Regions from separate parts of the Noviherbaspirillum album genome, predicted to be linked through region 2. Evidence: predicted binding sites of a transcription regulator. Region 2 holds the regulator's gene; the other holds the start of a gene.
The links. Region 2 encodes FliA, which starts transcription of late flagellar genes. Its sites were predicted from a motif close to CTAAAGTTTNNNNNNNNNNNGCCGNTA; they were not measured.
Positions count from the first base shown of each region.

Region 1: fliD (flagellar filament capping protein FliD) is a predicted target of FliA. The motif match lies at 2,529-2,555, and genes of this name have one in related genera.

Region 1 covers NZ_JAWIIV010000084.1:753-6,496, reverse strand. Annotated here, with positions in the region: gene RY831_RS32500 (hypothetical protein) at 1-327, opposite strand, end outside; gene RY831_RS32495 (flagellin N-terminal helical domain-containing protein) at 311-2,347, shown strand; gene fliD (flagellar filament capping protein FliD) at 2,574-4,916, shown strand; gene RY831_RS32485 (flagellar protein FliT) at 4,913-5,239, shown strand; partial or broken gene RY831_RS32480 (transposase) at 5,392-5,543, opposite strand; gene RY831_RS32475 (IS3 family transposase) at 5,575-5,744, opposite strand, start outside.
Region 2 covers NZ_JAWIIV010000018.1:35,380-50,567, reverse strand. Annotated here, with positions in the region: gene cheY (chemotaxis response regulator CheY) at 245-643, shown strand; gene cheZ (protein phosphatase CheZ) at 651-1,310, shown strand; gene RY831_RS19690 (EAL and HDOD domain-containing protein) at 1,468-2,682, shown strand; gene flhB (flagellar biosynthesis protein FlhB) at 2,924-4,090, shown strand; gene flhA (flagellar biosynthesis protein FlhA) at 4,087-6,171, shown strand; gene flhF (flagellar biosynthesis GTPase FlhF) at 6,168-7,487, shown strand; gene RY831_RS19670 (MinD/ParA family ATP-binding protein) at 7,480-8,289, shown strand; gene RY831_RS19665 (RNA polymerase sigma factor FliA) at 8,343-9,074, shown strand; gene RY831_RS19660 (flagellar motor protein) at 9,056-9,793, shown strand; gene motD (flagellar motor protein MotD) at 9,806-10,588, shown strand; gene RY831_RS19650 (flagella synthesis protein FlgN) at 10,661-11,131, opposite strand; gene flgM (flagellar biosynthesis anti-sigma factor FlgM) at 11,169-11,471, opposite strand; gene flgA (flagellar basal body P-ring formation chaperone FlgA) at 11,601-12,338, opposite strand; gene flgB (flagellar basal body rod protein FlgB) at 12,547-13,032, shown strand; gene flgC (flagellar basal body rod protein FlgC) at 13,035-13,439, shown strand; gene RY831_RS19625 (flagellar hook assembly protein FlgD) at 13,460-14,128, shown strand; gene flgE (flagellar hook protein FlgE) at 14,162-15,188, shown strand, end outside.

The DNA of each region.
Region 1 (5,744 bases), on a different contig from region 2:
CGAATATATTTTCGACGCAGTCGTCGAGACGCGTTGCAGCCCGCCTTGGTTGCCAAATTCGCACGGAACTTGCACAGGAAGAGCGAAATATCCCGGATCAATACTAAAGAATTTCCGCCGTCCGCCGAAGAAGCATGTGACCGGCAATGCGTCGGCAAGACCGGAAAAATAAAAATTAGATTTCCCTCTAAAGTTTTTCCAGTCTTGATCGATAACGGTAACAACAGCGGTTGAATGCCCCGCAAGAACGAGGCAAACAAACCTGGAAACGACCAAGCCGGGAATATCCGATCCATACAGGAGAATTAATATGTCATCCGTCATCAATACCAACATTGCGTCCCTGAATGCACAGCGGAACCTCTCATCGTCGTCTTCGGGTCTGACAACCGCGCTGCAGCGTTTGTCTTCCGGTATGAGGATCAACAGCGCAAAAGACGATGCTGCAGGTTTAGCGATTTCTCAGCGCATGGCTTCGCAAATTGGTGGCCTGAACCAGGCAGCACGTAATGCTAACGATGCAATCTCTCTCGCTCAGACCGCTGAAGGTGCCTTGTCCGGCATCGGTGACAATCTGCAGCGTCTTCGCACATTGGCAGTCCAGGCAGCAAACTCTACCAACTCTGACTCCGATCGTGCAACAATTCAGACAGAGGTCTCGTCCCTCGTCGCGGAAATTGGCCGTGTAGCAAATACTACTGAATTCAACGGCATCAAATTGCTCGATGGTTCGTTCACAAGCCAAGCTTTCCAAGTCGGCGCGAATGCAAATCAAACTATATCAGTATCAGTGGGCGGTGCATCAACCGATAAACTTGGCGCCACTCAGGCGTCGTCCTTAACTGCTAGCAATAACGGCAACGCCCTCGTTGCCGGTGATATGACTATCAACGGTGTAGCGATTGGTGGCTCAACATCCTCATCAGACAATGCATCGAGTACCGGTAATAGCGGTAGCGCGATTGCAAAAGCTGCTGCAATTAACGCTGTGTCTGCCCAGACCGGGGTTACAGCAAAGGCGGATGTAAACGAACTTGGCGGTGCCTCTATGACCGCAAGCACCGCAACAGGCACCTTAACAGTCAACGGCGTCGCTACCGCATCAATCACTACAACTAATGACGGCGCAACAAGTCGTGCGGCGGTGATTGCAGCAATCAATGCGATCTCTGGTCAAACCGGCGTGGTAGCAACGGACGGAGGCACATCTGCTGCCGGCATCAAATTGAGTGCAGCTGACGGCCGTAACATTACCGTGAGCGCTACTGGATTAACTAGCGCGCAGACAGGCGTCGACAATCTCGGCTCAACGACTTATGGTAAATATACGCTTACATCCTCGAAGGAAATCACAGTCACAGGGAACGCTACCAACCTGAAAAATGCTGGTGTTAATGCAGGCACTTATTCTGCTCAAACTGCATATGCATCGAGCACTGCTGGTACTGCAACCGCTTTCGTGGCAGGTGATTTTAAGATTAACGGGATTGCTATCGGTGCCTCTGTATCGAGCGATGACACATCGTCTTCATCACTTGGTGTGGCAGGGGCAAGTGCAATATCTAAGGCCGCAGCTATTAACAAATTGACTTCACAAACAGGGGTTGCTGCAACTGTTAATACAACGACGTTGGCCGGTGCTGGAATGACCGCGTCTACGGCAACCGGAACACTTACAATTAACGGAATTGCAACAGCGTCCATTTCCACCAATGCAGACGGTGCTGCGAGCCGAGCTGCTGTTATCACAGCGATTAATGCGATATCCGGACAGACTGGTGTAAAAGCAATTGACGGTGGCACTTCCGCAGCTGGCATCTCGTTAGTTGCAGCCGACGGTCGTAATATCACAGTCAGCGCTACCGGATTAACTAGTGCGCAAACTGGTATCGATAATCTTGGCGGAACCACCTACGGAACTTTCACATTAAGCTCCGCGAAGACATTCACCGTAGAAGCCGGTACGACTGGGACTGCATCGACAACTACTGGCATGGTCAAACATGGAACATACGGTTCCGGACGCAGCGGCCAAGCACTTTCAACAATCGATGTCTCTACTGCATCAGGCGCTAACAATGCCATTACAGCAATTGATAACGCGATCTCTTCCGTGAACCGCAGTCGCGCCGAGTTAGGTGCAATTCAAAACCGGTTCACATCTACAATCTCGACATTGCAGTCAACGTCCGAGAATCTCAGCGCTGCGAAGAGCCGGATTGTTGATACTGACTTTGCTGCCGAAACTGCGAATATGACCCGCGGTCAGATCCTTCAACAAGCAGGTACCGCAATGCTGGCACAGGCTAATGGATTGCCTAACGGTGTACTCGCCCTGCTCCGCTGATCTTCAAGAGTAGACACTTAGTAAAAGCCTGTCCGAATGATTCGGCCAGGCTTTTTATCTTTAGACGAACTAATATCATGTTGAGAAACGTCAGTTGAGACATGTGTTAGCTTGAATACAACTTATTCCGGTAACACATATGCTCTTGTTCAGCTACGTTTACCGAGGCGCAGAATAGGCGCTATAGTTATAGCTCTTACGAGCGATCATTTTAAGAGGTGCAACCGTGGCTATTTCATCACCAGGTATCGGATCCAATCTGGATGTAAGCGGTATTGTTTCTCAACTTATGGCGGTCGAAAGTCAGCCGCTCACAGCGTTGCAAAAAAAAGAAGCAAGTTTTCAGGCAAAATTAACTGCATATGGAAGTCTGAAAGGTGCTCTTTCCTCATTCCAGACATCTGTCGCTGCTTTGGCAGATGCATCAAAGTTCCAATCACTGACTGCTACTTCATCTGACAGCACTGTTTTGTCCGCATCCGCTTCTGGAACGGCTGCCGCCGGTACATATAGCATCAACGTTAGCGCACTAGCTCAATCGCAAACAATTGCGACCGCAGGTCAAAGCAGTTCTACCTCGGCAATTGGAAGCGGCAGCGCGACTACGCTAACCTTTCAGTTTGGCACTATTAGTGGTGGAAGCGTAACAAGCGGAAAACATAGTGGCGCAACATTCAACGTAGACGCCACACAAGCTGGCGGTACGGTTGTAATTGACTCATCAAACAACTCATTGCAAGGCATCCGTGACGCCATCAATAGAGCCGGTCTCGGCGTCACTGCATCAATTGTCAATGACGGAACAACAGGTAACCCATACAAGCTCCTTATCAGTTCCAATAACACTGGACTGGCAAAGAGCATGAAAATATCATCGAGTGGAGAAGATGCTGCTATCAGCAACTTGTTGTCGTACGACCCGGGAGGTACACAAAACCTGACGCAGACTTCCGCTGCACAAAATGCCTCTTTGACAGTCAATGGATTATCAATAACCAGCGCATCGAATTCTGTTTCAGGTGCAATTGGTGGCGCCACAGTTAATCTTTTGAAAACTGGGACAAGCACTGTGACTTTTAGCAATAACAGTGCGGCAGTTACTACGGCTATGCAGTCACTAGTGACAGCATACAATTCCATCAACACTACCCTAAATTCTCTCACACGTTACAATGCAACGACAAAGCAGGGAGGCATACTACTTGGAGATGCTTCAATACAGAATATCCAGTCACGCATCCGTAGCACATTGTCTTCTGCACTTTCTGGTCTTGGTGGAAGTTCGTTGACAAACCTTTCTCAAGTCGGCCTCTCCTTTCTCAAGGACGGCTCATTGTCACTAGATAATGCTAAGCTTCAAAGTGCGCTCTCAAATAACTACGGGGACTTTGCTGCTCTTTTCGCCGCCTATGGTAAATCCACCGATAGCCTTGTCAGCTACGTTAGCGCAACGACAAAAACGGAAGCAGGCAGTTATGCCGTCAACGTGACAACCCTTGCAACGCAAGGAAAAACTGTTGGATCGGATTCTGCCACACAGGCACGATTGGAAGGGTCTACGGCGGCTAACTTGACGATTACCGACACCGTGAACGACCAGCTTTCCGTATCTGTTGATGGAGGAAGCTTTGTTACGGTTGATCTAACGTCTGGAACCTATGCTAGCTTCGATGCGTTAGTAGCACAAGTTCAATCTGATCTTGAGGCTGTACTCCCTGGACAAGTTACTGTATCCCATAGCTCAGGAAAACTTAGCTTTACATCAAATAAGTTTGGAGCGTTATCTGCTGTTGATGTAGCGAATGGAGGTACTACAACTGGCGCTAGCGATCTGCTAGGCCTAGCACCAACATCTACTAGAGTTACGACGATAAAATCCGGAGTAAACGATCAGCTTGCGCTTGGGATTAATGGCACCACTGCTACGGTAACTCTAGCATCGGGTACGTACACCGCAAGTGCGTTAGCTGAACATCTTCAAGCCACAGTCAATAGTAATGCCACATTCTCGACCGCCGGTATCTCAGCCACCGTCACACAGTCATCTGGCGTGCTTACAATATCGTCTAGCCGTTATGGCATAACTTCGGCAGTAAACGTAGCGGGTGGGTCGGCCGCATTGAACTTGATGGGATCAGCACCAACATCAACCATCGGCGCAGACGTTGTTGGCACTATCAACGGCGTAGCTGCGACAGGGTCCGGGCAGTTTCTAACCGGAGCTGCAGGAGATACGTCTGAGGGTATTAAGTTGCAAATCGTTGGTGGCACAACAGGATCAAGAGGAAACATCAACTTTTCAAAAGGTTACGCTTACAATTTGAATTCCCTGCTTGATAATTTCCTTTCATCTGCAGGAACAATTGCTAGCGTTACCGATGCTGCGAATCGCAACATTGCTGATTTGCAAAAAAGAGCTGCTGCGCTGAATGTCCAATTGACTGCCACGGAAAAACGCTATCGTGCACAGTTCACCGCCTTAGATACCCTTATTGGAAAAATGAATACGACAAGCTCCTTTTTGACACAACAGCTGCAGAACCTAGCAAAAATGAGTAGCGGTTCATGACTACAATAAATATAACAGTATTACTTGAACGCTACGAGGCAATGCGAATGCTTTCGCGCCAAATGCTTAAAGCTACACTAGACGAAAACTGGGATGACCTCATTTCGAGCGGCAATGTACGAAGTACTATTGCCGAATTCCTACAGCACAAAGATGTCATTCAATGGGATGGTGTATCAGCTGACCGAAAAGCAGAAATGATCAGAGAAATTCTGGAGCTTGATAATAAAATTAGAGAAGTTGCCGTGCGTCATATGGACCAGCTTCACGGAAAAATTGGAAGCATCAACACAGAAATTAAGCTTAAAAAGGCTTACGAATAGACCGTTCTCCACTACTCTCAAGTTGACGATAAAAACGTCAACAGGGCGTCCCATTGATGACTCACCGCTATAGCCACTATCGACCAGCATTCCAACCACGTCACATAGCGTGTCCGCGTTGAGCAACAGTGTCAGTATGCCGGCGTCCCGGTAGTTCACATTGGCTGTCGTGACCTCGATTGCATGTGGCAGGCCCCGGGGTATCTACGGCCAAATGGCGCTTGATACCTGATACCTTCTTACCAGCGTCATATCCTTTGCTCTGGGCCGTATCTGCGTCCTTCACGCTTTGTGCGTCCAGAATGCATGTATCGACCCAGCAGAATCTGCTCAGATCATGCTGCTAAAGCGAATGCCCCCGCAGGTGTTTTCATGCCCAGCGCTTGATGCGGACGCCGGGTGTTATAGAAGCCAATCCAGTCACCAATGGCTCGGCTCGCATGCTGCAGCGTCTCGAACCGATGGCGATGCACACACTGCTCTTTCAAGGTTCGGATAACTCGCT
Region 2 (15,188 bases):
GGGTGATGTTGCTGTGCCGGGCGCACCGGCTGTCATGAGCGGCCAAGCCCGGCAAAGCATTGATAAAAATGCACGATACGGTTGCAATGTGTCGAAAATGTTTCGGTACCGGCATTCTCGTTCACCTTATCCAGCAGCTTTGAGTGCATAATCAAAGGCGAAAAGTTTATACTGAGGCCCTACCGTTCGGGTCTGCAGCAGAACGGCTTGTCGATAACATTTTGCAGAAACAATGGAGTAATTCATGGCGGGTCCGAATACGAAATTCCTGGTGGTCGACGACTTTTCGACTATGCGTCGCATCGTTCGCAATCTGCTGAAGGAGTTGGGCTATACGAATGTCGACGAGGCCGAAGACGGCTCGATGGCGCTGTCCAAGCTGCGTAGCGAACAGTTCGATTTTGTCATCTCCGACTGGAACATGCCGGTCATGGACGGCTTGACGATGCTGCAGAATATCCGCGCCGATGCGGCACTGTCGAAGCTGCCGGTGCTGATGGTGACCGCCGAGGCAAAGAAGGAAAACATCATTGCGGCGGCGCAGGCCGGCGCCAATGGCTATGTGGTCAAGCCTTTCACCGCAGCGACGCTCGACGAAAAACTCTCGAAGATTTTCGAAAAACTTGAAAAGGTCGGAGCCTGACGTGAGTCTGCCGCTCTCCCGGGAGACGGACGCCGATCTCGCGGCGCAGGATGAAATGCTCGCGCGCGTCGGTCACATGACGCGCATGTTGCACGACAATCTTCGCGGACTCGGTTTCGATAAGCTCATTGCCAAGGCGGCGCACGACATCCCGGATGCCCGCGACCGTCTCGACTACGTCGCGAAAATGACGGAGCAGGCTGCGCAGCGCGTGCTGACCGCAACCGAGAATGCAATGCCGATGCAAGACAGCATCGAGAGCGGCGCATCGGCACTCGCGGGAGAACTGCGCTCGGCTCTGGAGGCGCCGCACTCCGAGGCGCACGCCAGGGAGCTGATGGAACGTACCCTGGCTTATCTCGAGGAGACAGGTGCCAATGCGGCATCGTCCCGCCAGCAGATGCTGGACATTATGATGGCCCAGGATTTCCAGGACCTGACGGGACAGGTCATCAAGAAGGTGACGGAACTCGCACACGGCATAGAGCAGCAGCTGGTGCAGCTGTTGCTGGATTATTCTCCGCAGGAAGTGCGCCGCGATGCTGGCACCGGTAACGGTAACGGCAATGGCTTGCTCAACGGGCCCCAGATCAACCCGGCCGGAAACGCGGACGTGGTGTCGGATCAGGGACAGGTTGACGATCTGCTGGAAAGCCTGGGTTTCTGAGCCGGCTGCGGCGAAACCCGCGAGGAACCGCTCCTGCTTTCAAGCTGCGCCCACCTTGGCATGAATGTGCTTCCATTGCGTTTTCAACATGCATTCAGCATTCAGCGTTCCGCATTCAGCTCATTAGCGATATTCTCCCATCACGGACAGTCATTCCATGCAAGCAGAAAAATTCATCGTCCGGGAACCTCTGGTCAACCCGCAGGAGCGGGCTCTCGGGTATGAAATCGCCTGGCAGGGGAGCCGCGCGACGGATGCCGGGCGCGACGATGCGGACATTCTTTTCCTTGCAGGTTTCGTAGCGCAGCAGCTCAACGAGTCCGATTCCGGAGCGCTTCTCGGCGACCAGGTCATCTTCATTGAAGCAAAACCCGCGCTGCTCGCGCATGAGTCGATCTGCGCGCTGCCGCCGAAAGGCACGATTCTCGTGCTGCGGGGCGGCGACCTGCTCGATGACGGAGCGGGCGATGCGATCAGGTCGGCGCGTCAACGAGGTTATGGCATATCCGTGCGCGACGTGGATATTTCCTTGCTCGACAGGGCGGTGCTGGGCTGCCTTACGCATATCGAGATTGCCGTTGATTCGCCGGACTTTCCGGCGCAGGTACAGCAGTTTCGCGCCTTGAATTCGCTGTCCATACGTCTTGTCGCGCGTCGTGTCGACAACTGGCAGGCTTATGATGTCTGCAAGAAGCTGGACCTGCTCGCGTTCGTCGGCAACCTGCATCTGACGCCGCGACCGGGCCAGCATGCGCGTGAACTCAATCCTGCGCAGTCTCTGATCCTGCAGCTGATGGACATGGTGCGCCAGAACGCCGATGTGAAGCAACTCGAAAGCGTGCTCAAGCGGGATGCTGCACTGTCCTACAAACTTCTACGCTACATCAACTCGGCCGGCTTCGGGCTGGGATGCGAGATTCAGTCGCTCAAGCATGCGGTGACCATGCTCGGCTATTCGCCGCTGTACCGCTGGCTGGCGCTGCTGCTCGCCACCGCGACCACCACCGGCTACTCGCCGGTGCTCATGCATGCCGCCATCGTGCGCGGCCGTTTCGCTGAACTCCTGGGCAGCACCTTCCTGCCGCGGCAGGAGGCCGAGAACCTGTTCGTCGCCGGCATGTTCTCGTTGCTCGACAAGCTGCTTGGCGTACCGATGGAAGACGTGCTGGAAAAAATCCAGCTCTCCGAATCGGTTACCCAGGCGCTGCTGTCCCGCGAAGGCATCTACGGCCCTTTCCTTGCGCTGGCAGAGGCTTGCGAATTGCACAGCAAGGCAGTGGAAGACATGGCAGCTTCGCTGTGCATCGATGCCCGCCAGGTGAATCAGGCCCAGCTGTCGGCACTGGCCTGGGCGCAGCGTATTACGCTATGACTATGCTTCGCCGCATTCAGTCGTGTCCGCCGGCCTTGCCGGCCCCAATCTCATGACGTTTTGACTTGTCATGACATCCTTGCTTGCAGATCATTCATCAGCGCGTGCCAATCATCCTGAATAAGACGGGGATTCCGCACTTGTTTTGAGGATGGTCAAACTGTTATTTCGAGAATAATCCTTCCTATTGGCCCTTAATGCGTCGTCCGTCGCATGAGGAAGCTCGCAACAGGAGTCGGCAATGTCCGAGGATAGCGATCTCGAAAAAACCGAACCAGCGTCATCCAGAAAACTGGAACAGGCGCGGGAGGAAGGCGACGTTCCCCGATCGAGGGAGCTTGCCACCTGCACGGTGCTGCTCGCTGCAGGCCTTGGAATGTTGTTTACCGGTGAGGGCATGATCCGCAGTCTCAATCGCATGCTGGCATCCGGCTTGTCGTTGGAACGGGAACACGCATTCGACGAAAGCCTGCTCATGGTGAGGCTTGGTACCCTGGTTTTCGATGCGCTGGTGGCGATGCTGCCGTTCGCCGGACTCCTCCTTCTCGTGGCGATTGCTTCGCCGCTGCTGATCGGCGGCTGGCTGTTCACCACCAAGTCGCTGACACCCAAATTTTCCCGCCTTAATCCCATGAGCGGCATCGGCAACATGTTCTCGGTGCGCTCTCTTGTCGAACTGCTCAAGGCCATCGGCAAGACGCTGCTGGTGGGCGCCATTGCCTGGTTCGTCATCAAGGGTCAGTTCGAACCGATGCTGGCGCTGGCCACCGAACCGCTGCAGTCAGGCAGCGCCCATCTCGGCGACATGCTGGTGACCGGCTTCATCGCAATTGTTTGCGGCCTCGTTGTGATCGCGCTGATCGATGTGCCATATGTGCTGTGGCAGTATGCGAGCAAGCTGAAAATGACCAAGGAAGAGGTTCGCCAGGAGTCCAAGGAATCCGACGGCGATCCGCATGTGAAGGCGCGCATCCGCCAGTTGCAGCGCGAGATGGCCAAGCGCCGCATGATGTCCGAAGTGCCGACGGCCGATGTGGTCGTGACCAACCCGACCCACTATGCGGTCGCATTGAAATACACCGAAGGCAAGATGCGCGCGCCGAAAGTCGTGGCCAAGGGCGCCGATGAAGTCGCCGCCAAGATCCGCGAAATCGCCGCGGAGAACAAGGTGGCGCTGCTCGAAGCGCCGCCGCTGGCCCGCGCGCTTTACAAGCATGCCGAACTCGGCGATGAAATTCCCGCCACGCTCTATACCGCGGTGGCCGAAGTGCTGGCCTATGTATTCCAGCTGCGCGCCTACGGCCAGCACGGCGGCCTGCGCCCAGAAGCGCCGGACAACGTCCCGGTTCCGCCGGAGCTCGACCCGCACAATCCGGCGTCGCAGAAACCTGACGGACGCATGCAATGAACAGCCTTAAAATGCCCGCATGGTTGTCCGGACAAGGCAAGGCGCTGGCGGCGCCCATCCTCATCATCATGATGCTCGCGATGATGGTGCTGCCGCTGCCGGCCTTCGTGCTGGACATGTTCTTCAGCTTCAATATCGCGCTGTCCATCATCGTGCTGCTGACCAGCCTCTATACGGTCAAGCCGCTCGACTTCATGGCATTCCCGGCGGTGCTGCTGGTCTCCACCATGCTGCGCCTGTCGCTCAACGTGGCTTCCACGCGGGTGGTGCTGACCGAGGGCCATAAAGGCCCGGACGCCGCCGGCAAGGTGATCGAAGCCTTCGGCCACTTCCTGATTGGCGGCAACTACACGGTGGGTATCGTGGTGTTCGTCATTCTTACCATCATCAACTTCGTGGTGGTGACAAAAGGTGCGGGCCGTATCGCCGAGGTCGGTGCCCGTTTCGCGCTGGATGCGATGCCGGGAAAACAGATGGCCATTGATGCCGACCTCAATGCCGGTCTTATCGGCGAACAGGAGGCACGCCGCCGGCGAACCGAAGTGTCGCAGGAAGCCGAATTCTACGGCTCGATGGACGGTGCCAGCAAATACGTGCGCGGCGATGCGATCGCCGGCATCCTCGTCACCGTGATCAATTGCTTCGGCGGACTGGTCGTGGGCATGGTCCAGCATGAGATGGCCTTCGATGCCGCCCTCAAGAACTACACGCTGCTGGCCATCGGCGACGGCCTCGTCGCGCAGATTCCCTCGCTGATCATTTCCACTGCCGCAGGCGTGATCGTCTCGCGTGTTTCCAGTGAACAGGACATTGGCGGCCAGATGGTCAACCAGCTGTTCGCCAAGCCGCAGGTCATGTACATCACCGGCGGCATCATCGGCGGCATGGGCATGATCCCCGGCATGCCGCATATCGCATTCATTCTGCTGGGTGGCGCCTTGTGCGGCGGTGCTTATCTGATGAGGCAACGGATACAGAAAGAGGAAGAGGCCCCGCCGCCGGTGCCGGAAGCCGCGCTTGCGCCGCCCGAATCGGAAGAGGCGTCCTGGCAAGATATCGTGCCGGTCGACACGCTCGGGCTGGAAGTCGGCTATCGCCTGATCCCGCTGGTCGACAAGGGCCAGAACGGCGAGCTGCTGCGCCGGATCAAGGGCATCCGCAAGAAGTTTGCGCAGGAGGTTGGCTTCCTGTCGCCTCCGGTGCACATCCGCGACAATCTCGAACTCAAGCCGGCGGCCTACCGCATCACACTCAAGGGTGTGGAAGTCGGCACCGGCGAAGCCTATGTCGGACAGTTCCTGGCGATCAATCCGGGCATGGTCAACGGCACGCTCCCGGGCACCGTCACCACCGATCCGGCCTTCGGCCTGCCGGCCACCTGGGTTGACGGCGGCATGAAGGAGCATGCGCAGGCGCTGGGCTACACGGTGGTGGATGCCGGCACCGTGATCGCCACCCACCTGAACCACCTGATCACCTCGCACGCCGCCGAATTGCTGGGCCGCCAGGAGGTGCAGCAGTTGCTCGACCACCTCGGCAAGGAAAGCCCGAAGCTGGTCGAGGATCTGGTGCCGAAGATGATTTCGCTGTCGGCGCTGCAGAAAGTGCTGCAGAACCTGCTGATCGAAGGCGTACACATCCGCGACATGCGCACCATCATCGAAACCCTGGCCGAATATGCGGCGCAGACGCAGGATCCGAACGAGCTGACGGCCATGGTCCGCATCGCGCTCGGCCGCGCCATCGTCCAGCAGATTTTCCCGGCGACCAACGAGCTGTCGGTGATTACCCTCGACAGCCGCCTCGAACGCATATTGATGCAGGCGCTGCAGTCCAGCGGCCCCGACGGCGCCGGCATCGAGCCGGGTCTGGCCGATACCATCGCCGCGCAAGCCGAACAGGCCGCGCGCCAGCAGGAACAGATGGGACTGACACCGGTACTGCTGGTGCCCGGCCCGCTGCGTGCGTTGCTGGCGCGCTTCCTGCGCCGCGCTCTGCCGCAGCTCAAGGTGCTGTCGCACCAGGAACTTCCGGATTCAAAAACAATTAGAGTCACCAGCCTGGTTGGAGGCCAAGCATGAATGTAAGAAAATTTTCCGCCAGTTCGTCCCGCGACGCATGGCGCCAGGTGCGCGAAGCGCTCGGGCCCGATGCCGTCATCCTCTCCAACAGGACGATCAACGGCATGATCGAGATCCTGGCGATGGCACCCGAAGACATGTCGTCGCTGTCGGAGCCGGTGGTCGAAAGGCCGGCGCTGTCGGAGTCGACGCTCAATGCCTTCGGCGCCGGCCGCCAGCAGGAAGTCCAGGCAAGGCAGGCTCCGGTGTCATCGCCGAGGCCTTCCTCGGACGACAACCAGGCCGCAAACCTGGCCGATGCCCTTGCCGCCAGCCGCGATGCCGCACCGGCATCCCACGGCGGAGCCGAGCTGGCGCAAGTGATGAGCGAACTGCGTTCCATGCGCGGCATGCTGGAATCCCAGCTGGCCGAGATTGCCTGGAGCACCCAGCAAAAGCGCGAACCGGCGAAGGCCGCCGTCCTGCGCGAACTGCTCTCCGCCGGCTTCAGCGCCAGCCTGGCGCGTTACCTCACGCAGAACCTGCCGAAGAACGAGACGGCCGAAAATTGCCTGACTTGGGTGAAGTCGGTGCTGTCGCGCAACCTCAGCATCATCGGTAACGAAAACGAGATTCTCGACAAGGGCGGCGTCTATGCGCTGGTCGGACCCACCGGCGTCGGCAAGACCACCACCACCGCGAAACTGGCGGCGCGCTGCGTGATGCGCCACGGCGCCGGCAAGCTGGCACTGATCACCACCGACGGCTATCGTATCGGCGGCTACGAACAGCTACGCATCTACGGCAAGATCCTCGGCGTGATGGTGCATTCGGTCAAGGATGAGACCGACCTGCGCATCGCCCTCGACGAACTGAAGAACAAGCATACCGTGCTGATCGACACCGTCGGCATGGGCCAGCGCGACAAGATGGTGGCCGAACAGATTGCCATGCTTTCCGGCACCGAATCCACGGTCAAGCGCCTGCTCTGCCTGTCCGCGACTTCCACCGGCGAAACCCTGAACGAAGTCGTGCGCTCCTACCAGGGCGGCGGCCTGGCCGGCTGCATCATGACCAAGCTGGACGAGGCAGCCACCGTCGGCAACGTGCTCGACGTAATGATCCGCCAGAAGCTCAGTCTCTACTATGTGGCCAACGGCCAGCGCGTGCCGGAAGACTTGCATGTGCCCAATGCCCATTATCTGGTCGACCGCGCGTTCAAGCTCAAGCGCGAGACTGCGCCGTTCCAGTATTCCGATGAAGAGCTGCCGCTGGTCATCGCCAATACCGCTCATGCAATGAATGACAAGAGCCTGCGCGAGGTGACACTTGGCTAGTTTCGATTTCGACCAGGCCGAAGGCCTGCGCCGCATGCTGGCCGGCCCCAAGCCGCGTGTGTTCACTTTCCTGTCGGCGGCATCGCCGGATGAAAAAGGCGCGATGCTTGTCAACCTCGGCGCCTCGCTGGCGCAGGCGGGCAGGGACGTGCTGCTGCTCGACGCCTGCGTCGGCGCGGACGGCATCGCCTCGCGCCTGAAGGCGGTGCGCGGAAGTTCGCTGCTGCAGGCATCGCAGCACGACCGCGCCTTCGACGAGCTGATGCAGCCCATGCCCCAGGGCTTCAGCGTGGCGGCGTTGAAGCGCGGTGCGCAGAAGCTGCCCGAGAGCGGCACCGAAGGCGCGCGTCGCCTCGATGATGCGTTCGGCGTGCTGACCGCGCGCGCAGATATCGTGGTTGTCGACGCGGAACTCGACGGCAACGACGCATTCGCCATTCCGGCGCTGGCGGAAACCGAAATCGTGGTGCAGGTGTCGAACAGCCCTGCATCGATCAAGGCCGCCTATACGCTGATCAAGCGGGTCAACGGCCAGCTCGGCCGCCGCCCGTTCAGCCTGCTGGTGACCGGCGCCTCCGACAAGGAGGCGCAGCTCGTGTACCAGAACATGGCGCAGGCGGCCAATCGTTACCTGGCGGTGAAGCTCAATTCCATGGGCTCGGTGCCTCCCGATGAACACCTGAAGAAAGCCATGCACCTCGGCCGCGCCGTGGTCGATGCCTTCCCGCTGGCGGGCGCTTCCGTTGCCTTCCGCCGACTGGCCGGAAAGTTCGTATTGTCCGATGCGGCGGCGGCGCGATAACATGGCATTTCTGGGATGGATGCCCGGCTGGGCATCCGAAACGAATCAACACAATGTATACCGTTAGCGGAAAATCCGACAAGAACCACTTGCTGGAAATGCATGCTCCGCTGGTCAAGCGTCTGGCCCACCAGATGAAAGCGAAGCTGCCGCCCAGCGTAGAAGTCGACGACCTGATCCAGGCCGGCATGATTGGCTTGCTGGACGCGGTGAGCCGCTATGAAGACACGCATGGCGCCCAGTTCGAAACCTATGCGGTGCAGCGCATCCGCGGCGCGATGCTCGATGAGCTGCGCAGCAGCGACTGGCTGCCGCGCAGCATCCGCCAGACCATGCGCAAGATCGAAGAGGCGATGAACAAGGTGCAGCAGCGCCTCGGACGTCCTCCCAAGGAGGCGGAGATCGCCGCCGAGATGAAGCTGTCGCTGACCGAATACCAGGGACTGCTGAGCGAAGGCAGCGGCCACCAGCTGGTGTATTACGAAGACTTCCACGAGAAGGACGAAAACGAGCATTTCCTTGACCGCTATTGCGTCGACGAGTCCGGCGATCCGCTGCAGAGCCTGATGAACGGCGGCTTCCGCCAGGCAGTGATCCAGGCGATCGAAGCCTTGCCCGAGCGCGAGAAAATCCTGATGGGGCTCTACTATGAGCAGGAAATGAACCTGAAGGAAATCGGCGCCGTGATGGGCGTCTCCGAATCCCGGGTATGCCAGCTGCACAGCCAGGCAATTGCCCGCATGCGCGCGCGTCTCAAGGGTCAGGCATGGACTGGGCTAGCCTAGCCGGACTGCTGCTGGCGCTGGCCGGCATCCTGTTCGGACAGATGATCGAGGGCGGGCGTATCGATTCGCTGCTGCAGCCGGCCGCCTTCATGATCGTTACCGTCGGCACGCTCGGCGCGGTGCTGCTGCAGAGCGGCAGCCGCAACGTGATGCGCGGCGCGTCCATGCTGCGCTGGGTGTTCCGCCCGCCGGAAGACAAAAGCGCCGGCATCTCGCGCGATCTCGTCACCTGGAGCAACACCGCCCGGCGCGAGGGTCTGCTCAGCCTCGAACGCCATCTCGGCGCCGTCACGGATCCTTTCACCGAAAAGGGCTTGCGCATGGTGATCGACGGCATCCATCCCTACAAGATCCGCGAAATACTCGATGTCGATGTCTCCACGTTCGAACGGCGCGAACGCCAGGCGGTGAAAATCTGGGAAGCTGCCGGCGGCTATGCGCCGACCATCGGCATTCTCGGCGCGGTGCTCGGGCTGATCCAGGTCATGGAAAACCTGTCCGATCCCTCCAGGCTGGGCAGCGGCATCGCAGTCGCGTTCGTGGCCACCGTCTACGGCGTCGGCCTCGCTAACCTGGTGTTCCTGCCGATCGCCAACAAGCTCAAGTCCATCGTCACCGACGAGGTGCGCCGGCGTGAAATGCTGACCGATGTTTTCTGCAGCGTGGCCAATGGCGACAACGTGCGCATCGTCGAAGAGCGCATGCTGGCCTACCGCTGATCGCTCGACACCATGCCGCGCAAGCAATACCGTGAAGATGAGGACGATAGCGATGACCACAACCGCTGGCTGGTCTCGTATGCCGATTTCATCACGCTGCTGTTCGCGTTTTTCGTGGTGATGTATGCGCTGTCTTCCGTTAATGAAGGTAAATACCGGACACTGTCCAGTGCCCTGACCGATGCCTTCGGCGGCGTGCAGGTGATCCGGGCCCCGGAGGAGGCGCCGCAGGTGGTGCAGGGCTTGCCGCGGCCGTTGCCCGTACGCCCGCGCACGACGGAAAACATGCGCAGGGAAAAGGAGAAACTGACCGGCGTCGCCCGCGACATTCTCGGCGTGCTGGCGCCGCTGGTAGACCAGGGCAAGGTCAGGGTAACGCAGACGGCGCGCGGGGTCACGGTGGAAATCAATGCCAGCGTGCTGTTCGCGCCCGGCGACGCGCGCGTGGCGGAACACAGTGCCGAAGCGCTCAGGGCGGTAGCCTCCGTGCTGAAGGACGACGACCATGCAATCCAGGTCGAAGGCCATACCGACAATCAACCGATCAGCAATGCCCTCTATCCGTCGAACTGGGAACTGTCGGCGGTGCGCGCCTCCAGCGTGGTCAGGCTGTTCGTTGACGGTGGCGTGGCGCCGGCGCGCCTGACGGCGGTCGGCCGCGGTTCGGCCAAACCGGCGGAATCGAACGAGTCGGCGGAAGGGCGAATGCGCAATCGCCGGGTGGCGATCATGGTGCTGTCGAATCTGCCCGAGTCGGAAACGGAAGTCCCGGTCCCGGGCAGGGAAAGAAAATAGGAAAAGGATTCAGTACGGCGGGGCTCGGTACGGCGCCGGGAGATGCCGGCGCAAAGCCTATGACCGGGGAGCTTAGCCGACGATCAGGGTGCGGCTGCCGCCGGAGGAAGTCGTCTGGCCTGTCGGTCCGTACATGGTGCCGCCGCCCTGGTTGCCCTGCAGGACGCTCAGGGCATTCTGGTTGCGCGACATGTGCTGGCCGATCAGCAGGCCGTTGGTGCGATTGAGTTCCTTGGCGTCGCGCGCCAGGTCCAGCAGCGCGTTCCATGTCTGTCCGGCTTCCGCGGGCGCGCTCCTGACCCATGCCAGCATGCCGGTCTCGTCGGCGCTGAAGCCGGCGGCGGCGAGGCTGCGATGGCGTGCCAGCGCCAGTTCGGTCATGCGGGCGACGGTTTTGGTCTTCTCTTCGATCGCCGCGGTCAGTCCCTCCAGGTTGGCCTGGATCAGGTGTTCCTGCTCCTGCTTCAGCAACTGCAGCAGGGCATTCCCCGCGGCGAGTTCTTCATTGAGGCTGTCGCCGGGATTGCGGACTGGGTTTTGCATGACTTCCTGCCTGGCTGATTATTACTTGCTTGCTTGCTTACTTGCGCGTGCGGATCAAGTCGTTGACCGTATCCAGCAGGCCGTTGGCGACCTTTTCAGGATCGACCTTGAACGTGCCGTTGGCGATTGCCGCCTTGATCTCTTCCACCTTCTTGGTGTCGAACACGCCGCCGGCGCTGGTCTGCGTCAGCGATTGCGCGGTCGACGACAGGTGGACGCTGTCGGTTTCGGACGGTGTCGAGCTGACGCCGGCTGTCTTGTCGGCACCCTTGCCGGTGCGGGCTGGTGCGGCGGGGAGGCCGAGGCCGCCGGTCTTTTTCAACGGGTCATCGATTTTCACGGCAATTCCTTAACTGTTTGCAGATACTGTTTGCGGTCTAACGGTTCTTGTCAGAAGGTATATCGACGCTATCCGGGAAAACTTTAGCGGTGAATTGAAACAGTTTGAAAGTTTTTTCATGCCAAACCGTCAATAAGTTACTTCCACGATGCCGCCGGCCTTGGCAATGCCGCTGACCACCTGTCCGGAGGGTGTGCGCGCCTGTGCGATCTGACCTTCGCTTGCATTGTTAAGTGCCCGTGCTTCGGCGGAAACCCGGAAGCCCGGGCCGTTGGATACCACGCGTACCGTTTGTCCCTGCTGGACGGCGGCCTGGCTGCGCAATGCGTCACTCCGCAGCGGAGTGCCCGCGGCCAGCGACAACGCGACGGTGCGGCCGACGGCTTGTCCGGCGTCGGTAACGATTCCCGCCGGCAGGGCCGTCAGGTCGCCCTTGATGCGGGTCACGTCATTGGGGCCGATTGCCTGTCCCTGCGCCAGCGGCGCGGCGGCGATCACGTATTCGCCAATCACCTGCACCGTGGCAGCGACATAAATCGTCCAGGGTGAAGGCGCGGTGCAGCGCACGCCCACCGTGGTCCTGCCCCATACCCGGCTGCCGTTGGGCAGGAAGGCTTCCGGTGCGGCGCAGGCGGGGAGATTGGAGCGCGCATCGACCTGGCCGACGCTGAGGTTCACCTGGCCGGGCAGTCCGGCGCTTTGAATGCGCAGAAATTGCTCGACCGTCTGCCGCAATGCCGTCGTATCCTGCCGCTGGTAGGCGGGCGCGGTTCCGGCAGTCGCCTGGGCGGCAGAGGTTCCGGCGAGGCCGGAAACGCCGGCCAGGAGCCAGAGTGCTGAGTGCAGTGCTTTTGCGGATGGTTTCATTGTGGCCGTGATGCGGGACTATCAGGCCAGAATCTTACGCATGCGGCGGGCAATCAAAAGGGTGAAAAGGCGAGCCTTTCAGAGTCTTATTGCATGATCGATGCGACTTTTGCATCCGTATGATCCAGCCTATGTCAATCCATCAAGGGCTTTCCGCAGCCTGGCATGTCGGCACGGCTGCGGCGGAACCGCGATACGGGGGAATGAAATGATAGGAAAGCTGGACCAGGCATTGCGGTTTCATCAGACGGCGCTGAGCTTGCGGGCGGAACGGCAGCAGGTGCTGGCGTCGAATATCGCCAATGCCGATACGCCGAATTACAAGGCGCGCGACGTCGATTTCAACGCGGCGCTCAAGCAGGCGATCGGCCCGGGCGCCATGCCGGCGACTCCGGTTTCCGCCTCGGCTTCCGTTGCCTCCGCCGGCGCGGGCAAGGCAGCCGCGAATCCGCTGGCCGTTGCGCTGAGCCGCACCTCGGCCGCCCATCTTTCCGGCAATGCCGGCACGACCACCGCCAACGGCGCGCAGATGATGTATCGGCAGACGGCGGTGCAGGGCAACGTCGACGGCAATACGGTCGACATGGATGTGGAACGCAACCAGTTCACCGACAACGCGCTTCGTTATGAAGCCGGCATCACTTTCGCCAGCGGACAGATCAAGACGCTGCTCACCGCAGTCACGGGACAATAATCATGTCGTTATTTAACATCTTCAACGTGGCCGGTTCGGCCATGAGCGCCCAGGGCCAGCGGCTCAATACGGTCGCCAGCAACATCGCCAACGCCGACAGCACCACCAGTTCGACCGGCGAAATCTATCGCGCCAAGCATGTGGTCTTCAGCGTAGAGCAGGGCAAGAACCCGGCGGCGGCCGGCGTGAAGGTGCAGCAGGTGGTCGAGGACAGGTCCGCGCCCAAGATGATGTACGATCCCAAGCATCCGCAGGCCGACGAAAAGGGCTATGTCGCCATGCCCAATGTGAACGTCGTGGAAGAGATGGTCAACATGATTTCCGCCTCGCGTTCCTATCAGACGAACGTCGAGACGATGAATGCAGCCAAGACCATGCTGCTCAAAACCCTGACCCTGGGCCAGTGAGATAGCGAGAGGAGCGCCGGATGACGACAGTACAGACTAACAAGGTGCCAGACGATCTGCTGGCAACCATGAACGGCACCAAGAGCAAATCGACGGCGGTCGAGGAAACCCAGGACCGCTTCATGAAGTTGCTGGTCACGCAGATGAAGAACCAGGATCCGCTTAACCCGCTCGACAATGCCCAGGTCACCAGCCAGATGGCGCAGCTGTCGACGGTGACCGGCATCGACAAGCTCAACACCACGCTGCAGGCCCTGCAGGGCAGCTACCAGACCAGCCAGACGCTGCAGGCCACCGACATGATCGGGCACGGCGTGCTGGTGCCGGGATCGGACATCGCCCTTGTCGAGGGCGCCTCGGTATTCGGCGTCGATATTCCGGAGTCCATCGACAGCATGCAGGTCACGATCCGCGCCCCGGGCGGCCAGGTCGTGCGCACCATGAACATGGGCGCGCAGGAAGCCGGCACGCTGCCGCTGACCTGGGACGGCAAGACCGACAAGGGCGAAGACGCGCCGGACGGCGTCTACAAATTCCAGATCAGCGCGGTGCGCGAGGACAAGGCAATCGCCACCAAGACGCTGTCGTTCGGCGAAGTGTCCAGCGTGACCAGCGGTGCCGCCGGCATCAAATTGACCATTCCAGGCCTGGGCACCGTCGGCTTCGCCGACGTACGCCAAATTTATTAATCAGCTCCAGACAATCGAGCGCAAGGAGAAAAGATGAGTTTTCAACAAGGATTGAGCGGTCTGAATGCGGCTTCCAAGAGTCTGGAGACGATCGGCAACAACGTCGCCAACGCCAATACCGTTGGCTTCAAGTCGTCGCAGGCCCAGTTCGCGGATGTGTACGCCAGCGCGCTGAGCGGCGCCGGTGCCGGCCAGATCGGTATCGGCACCAAGCTGTCGAATGTGGCTCAGCAGTTCACGCAGGGCAATATCACCGGCACCAACAACCCGCTGGACATGGCGATCAACGGCGGCGGCTTCTTCCGCATGAGCAATAACGGCGCGATCACGTACGGACGCAACGGGCAGTTCCAGCTGGACAAGAACGGCTACATCGTCAATCCGGAAGGCTCTCGTCTGACCGGCTACATGGCCGACCTGACCGGCACCATCTCCAAGGGTGCGCCGACGGATATCAATATCCGCACGACCGATTTGCCGCCGGTGGCGACCACGGATCTGCTGCAGCAAGTCAACCTCAATTCCAACAATACCGTGCCGGTGACGACGCCGTTCGATCCCACCGACCCCACCAGCTATAACAGCACCAACTCGGTGACGGTCTACGACAGCATCGGCAACGGCCACGTGATGCAATCCTATTATGTCAAGACCGCAACGGCCGGAGAGTGGCAAGTCTATGCGCAAGTGGACGGTGTTGATGTCACGTTCGGTGCGGCACCCGGAACGCCATTCAGTACTGTAACTTTCGGCACCGACGGCGCCATCAATGCCGCGACTGCCGCCCTGATGCCATTCGCTGTGAACATCGATCTAGATGCTGTCGCCACCGCCAACGGCAAGGTCAACAGCGCGACTGCGACCCAGGTCGTCAACCTCGACTTCACCGGCTCCACCCAGTTCGGCTCGCCGTTCGGCGTGAACAAGCTGACCCAGGACGGCTATACCTCCGGGCGTCTCTCCGGCTTCAACCTGAGCGCCGACGGCATGATCACCGGCCGCTACACCAATGGCGAATCGGCGACGCTCGGCCAGATCGTGCTGGCCAACTTCGCCAATC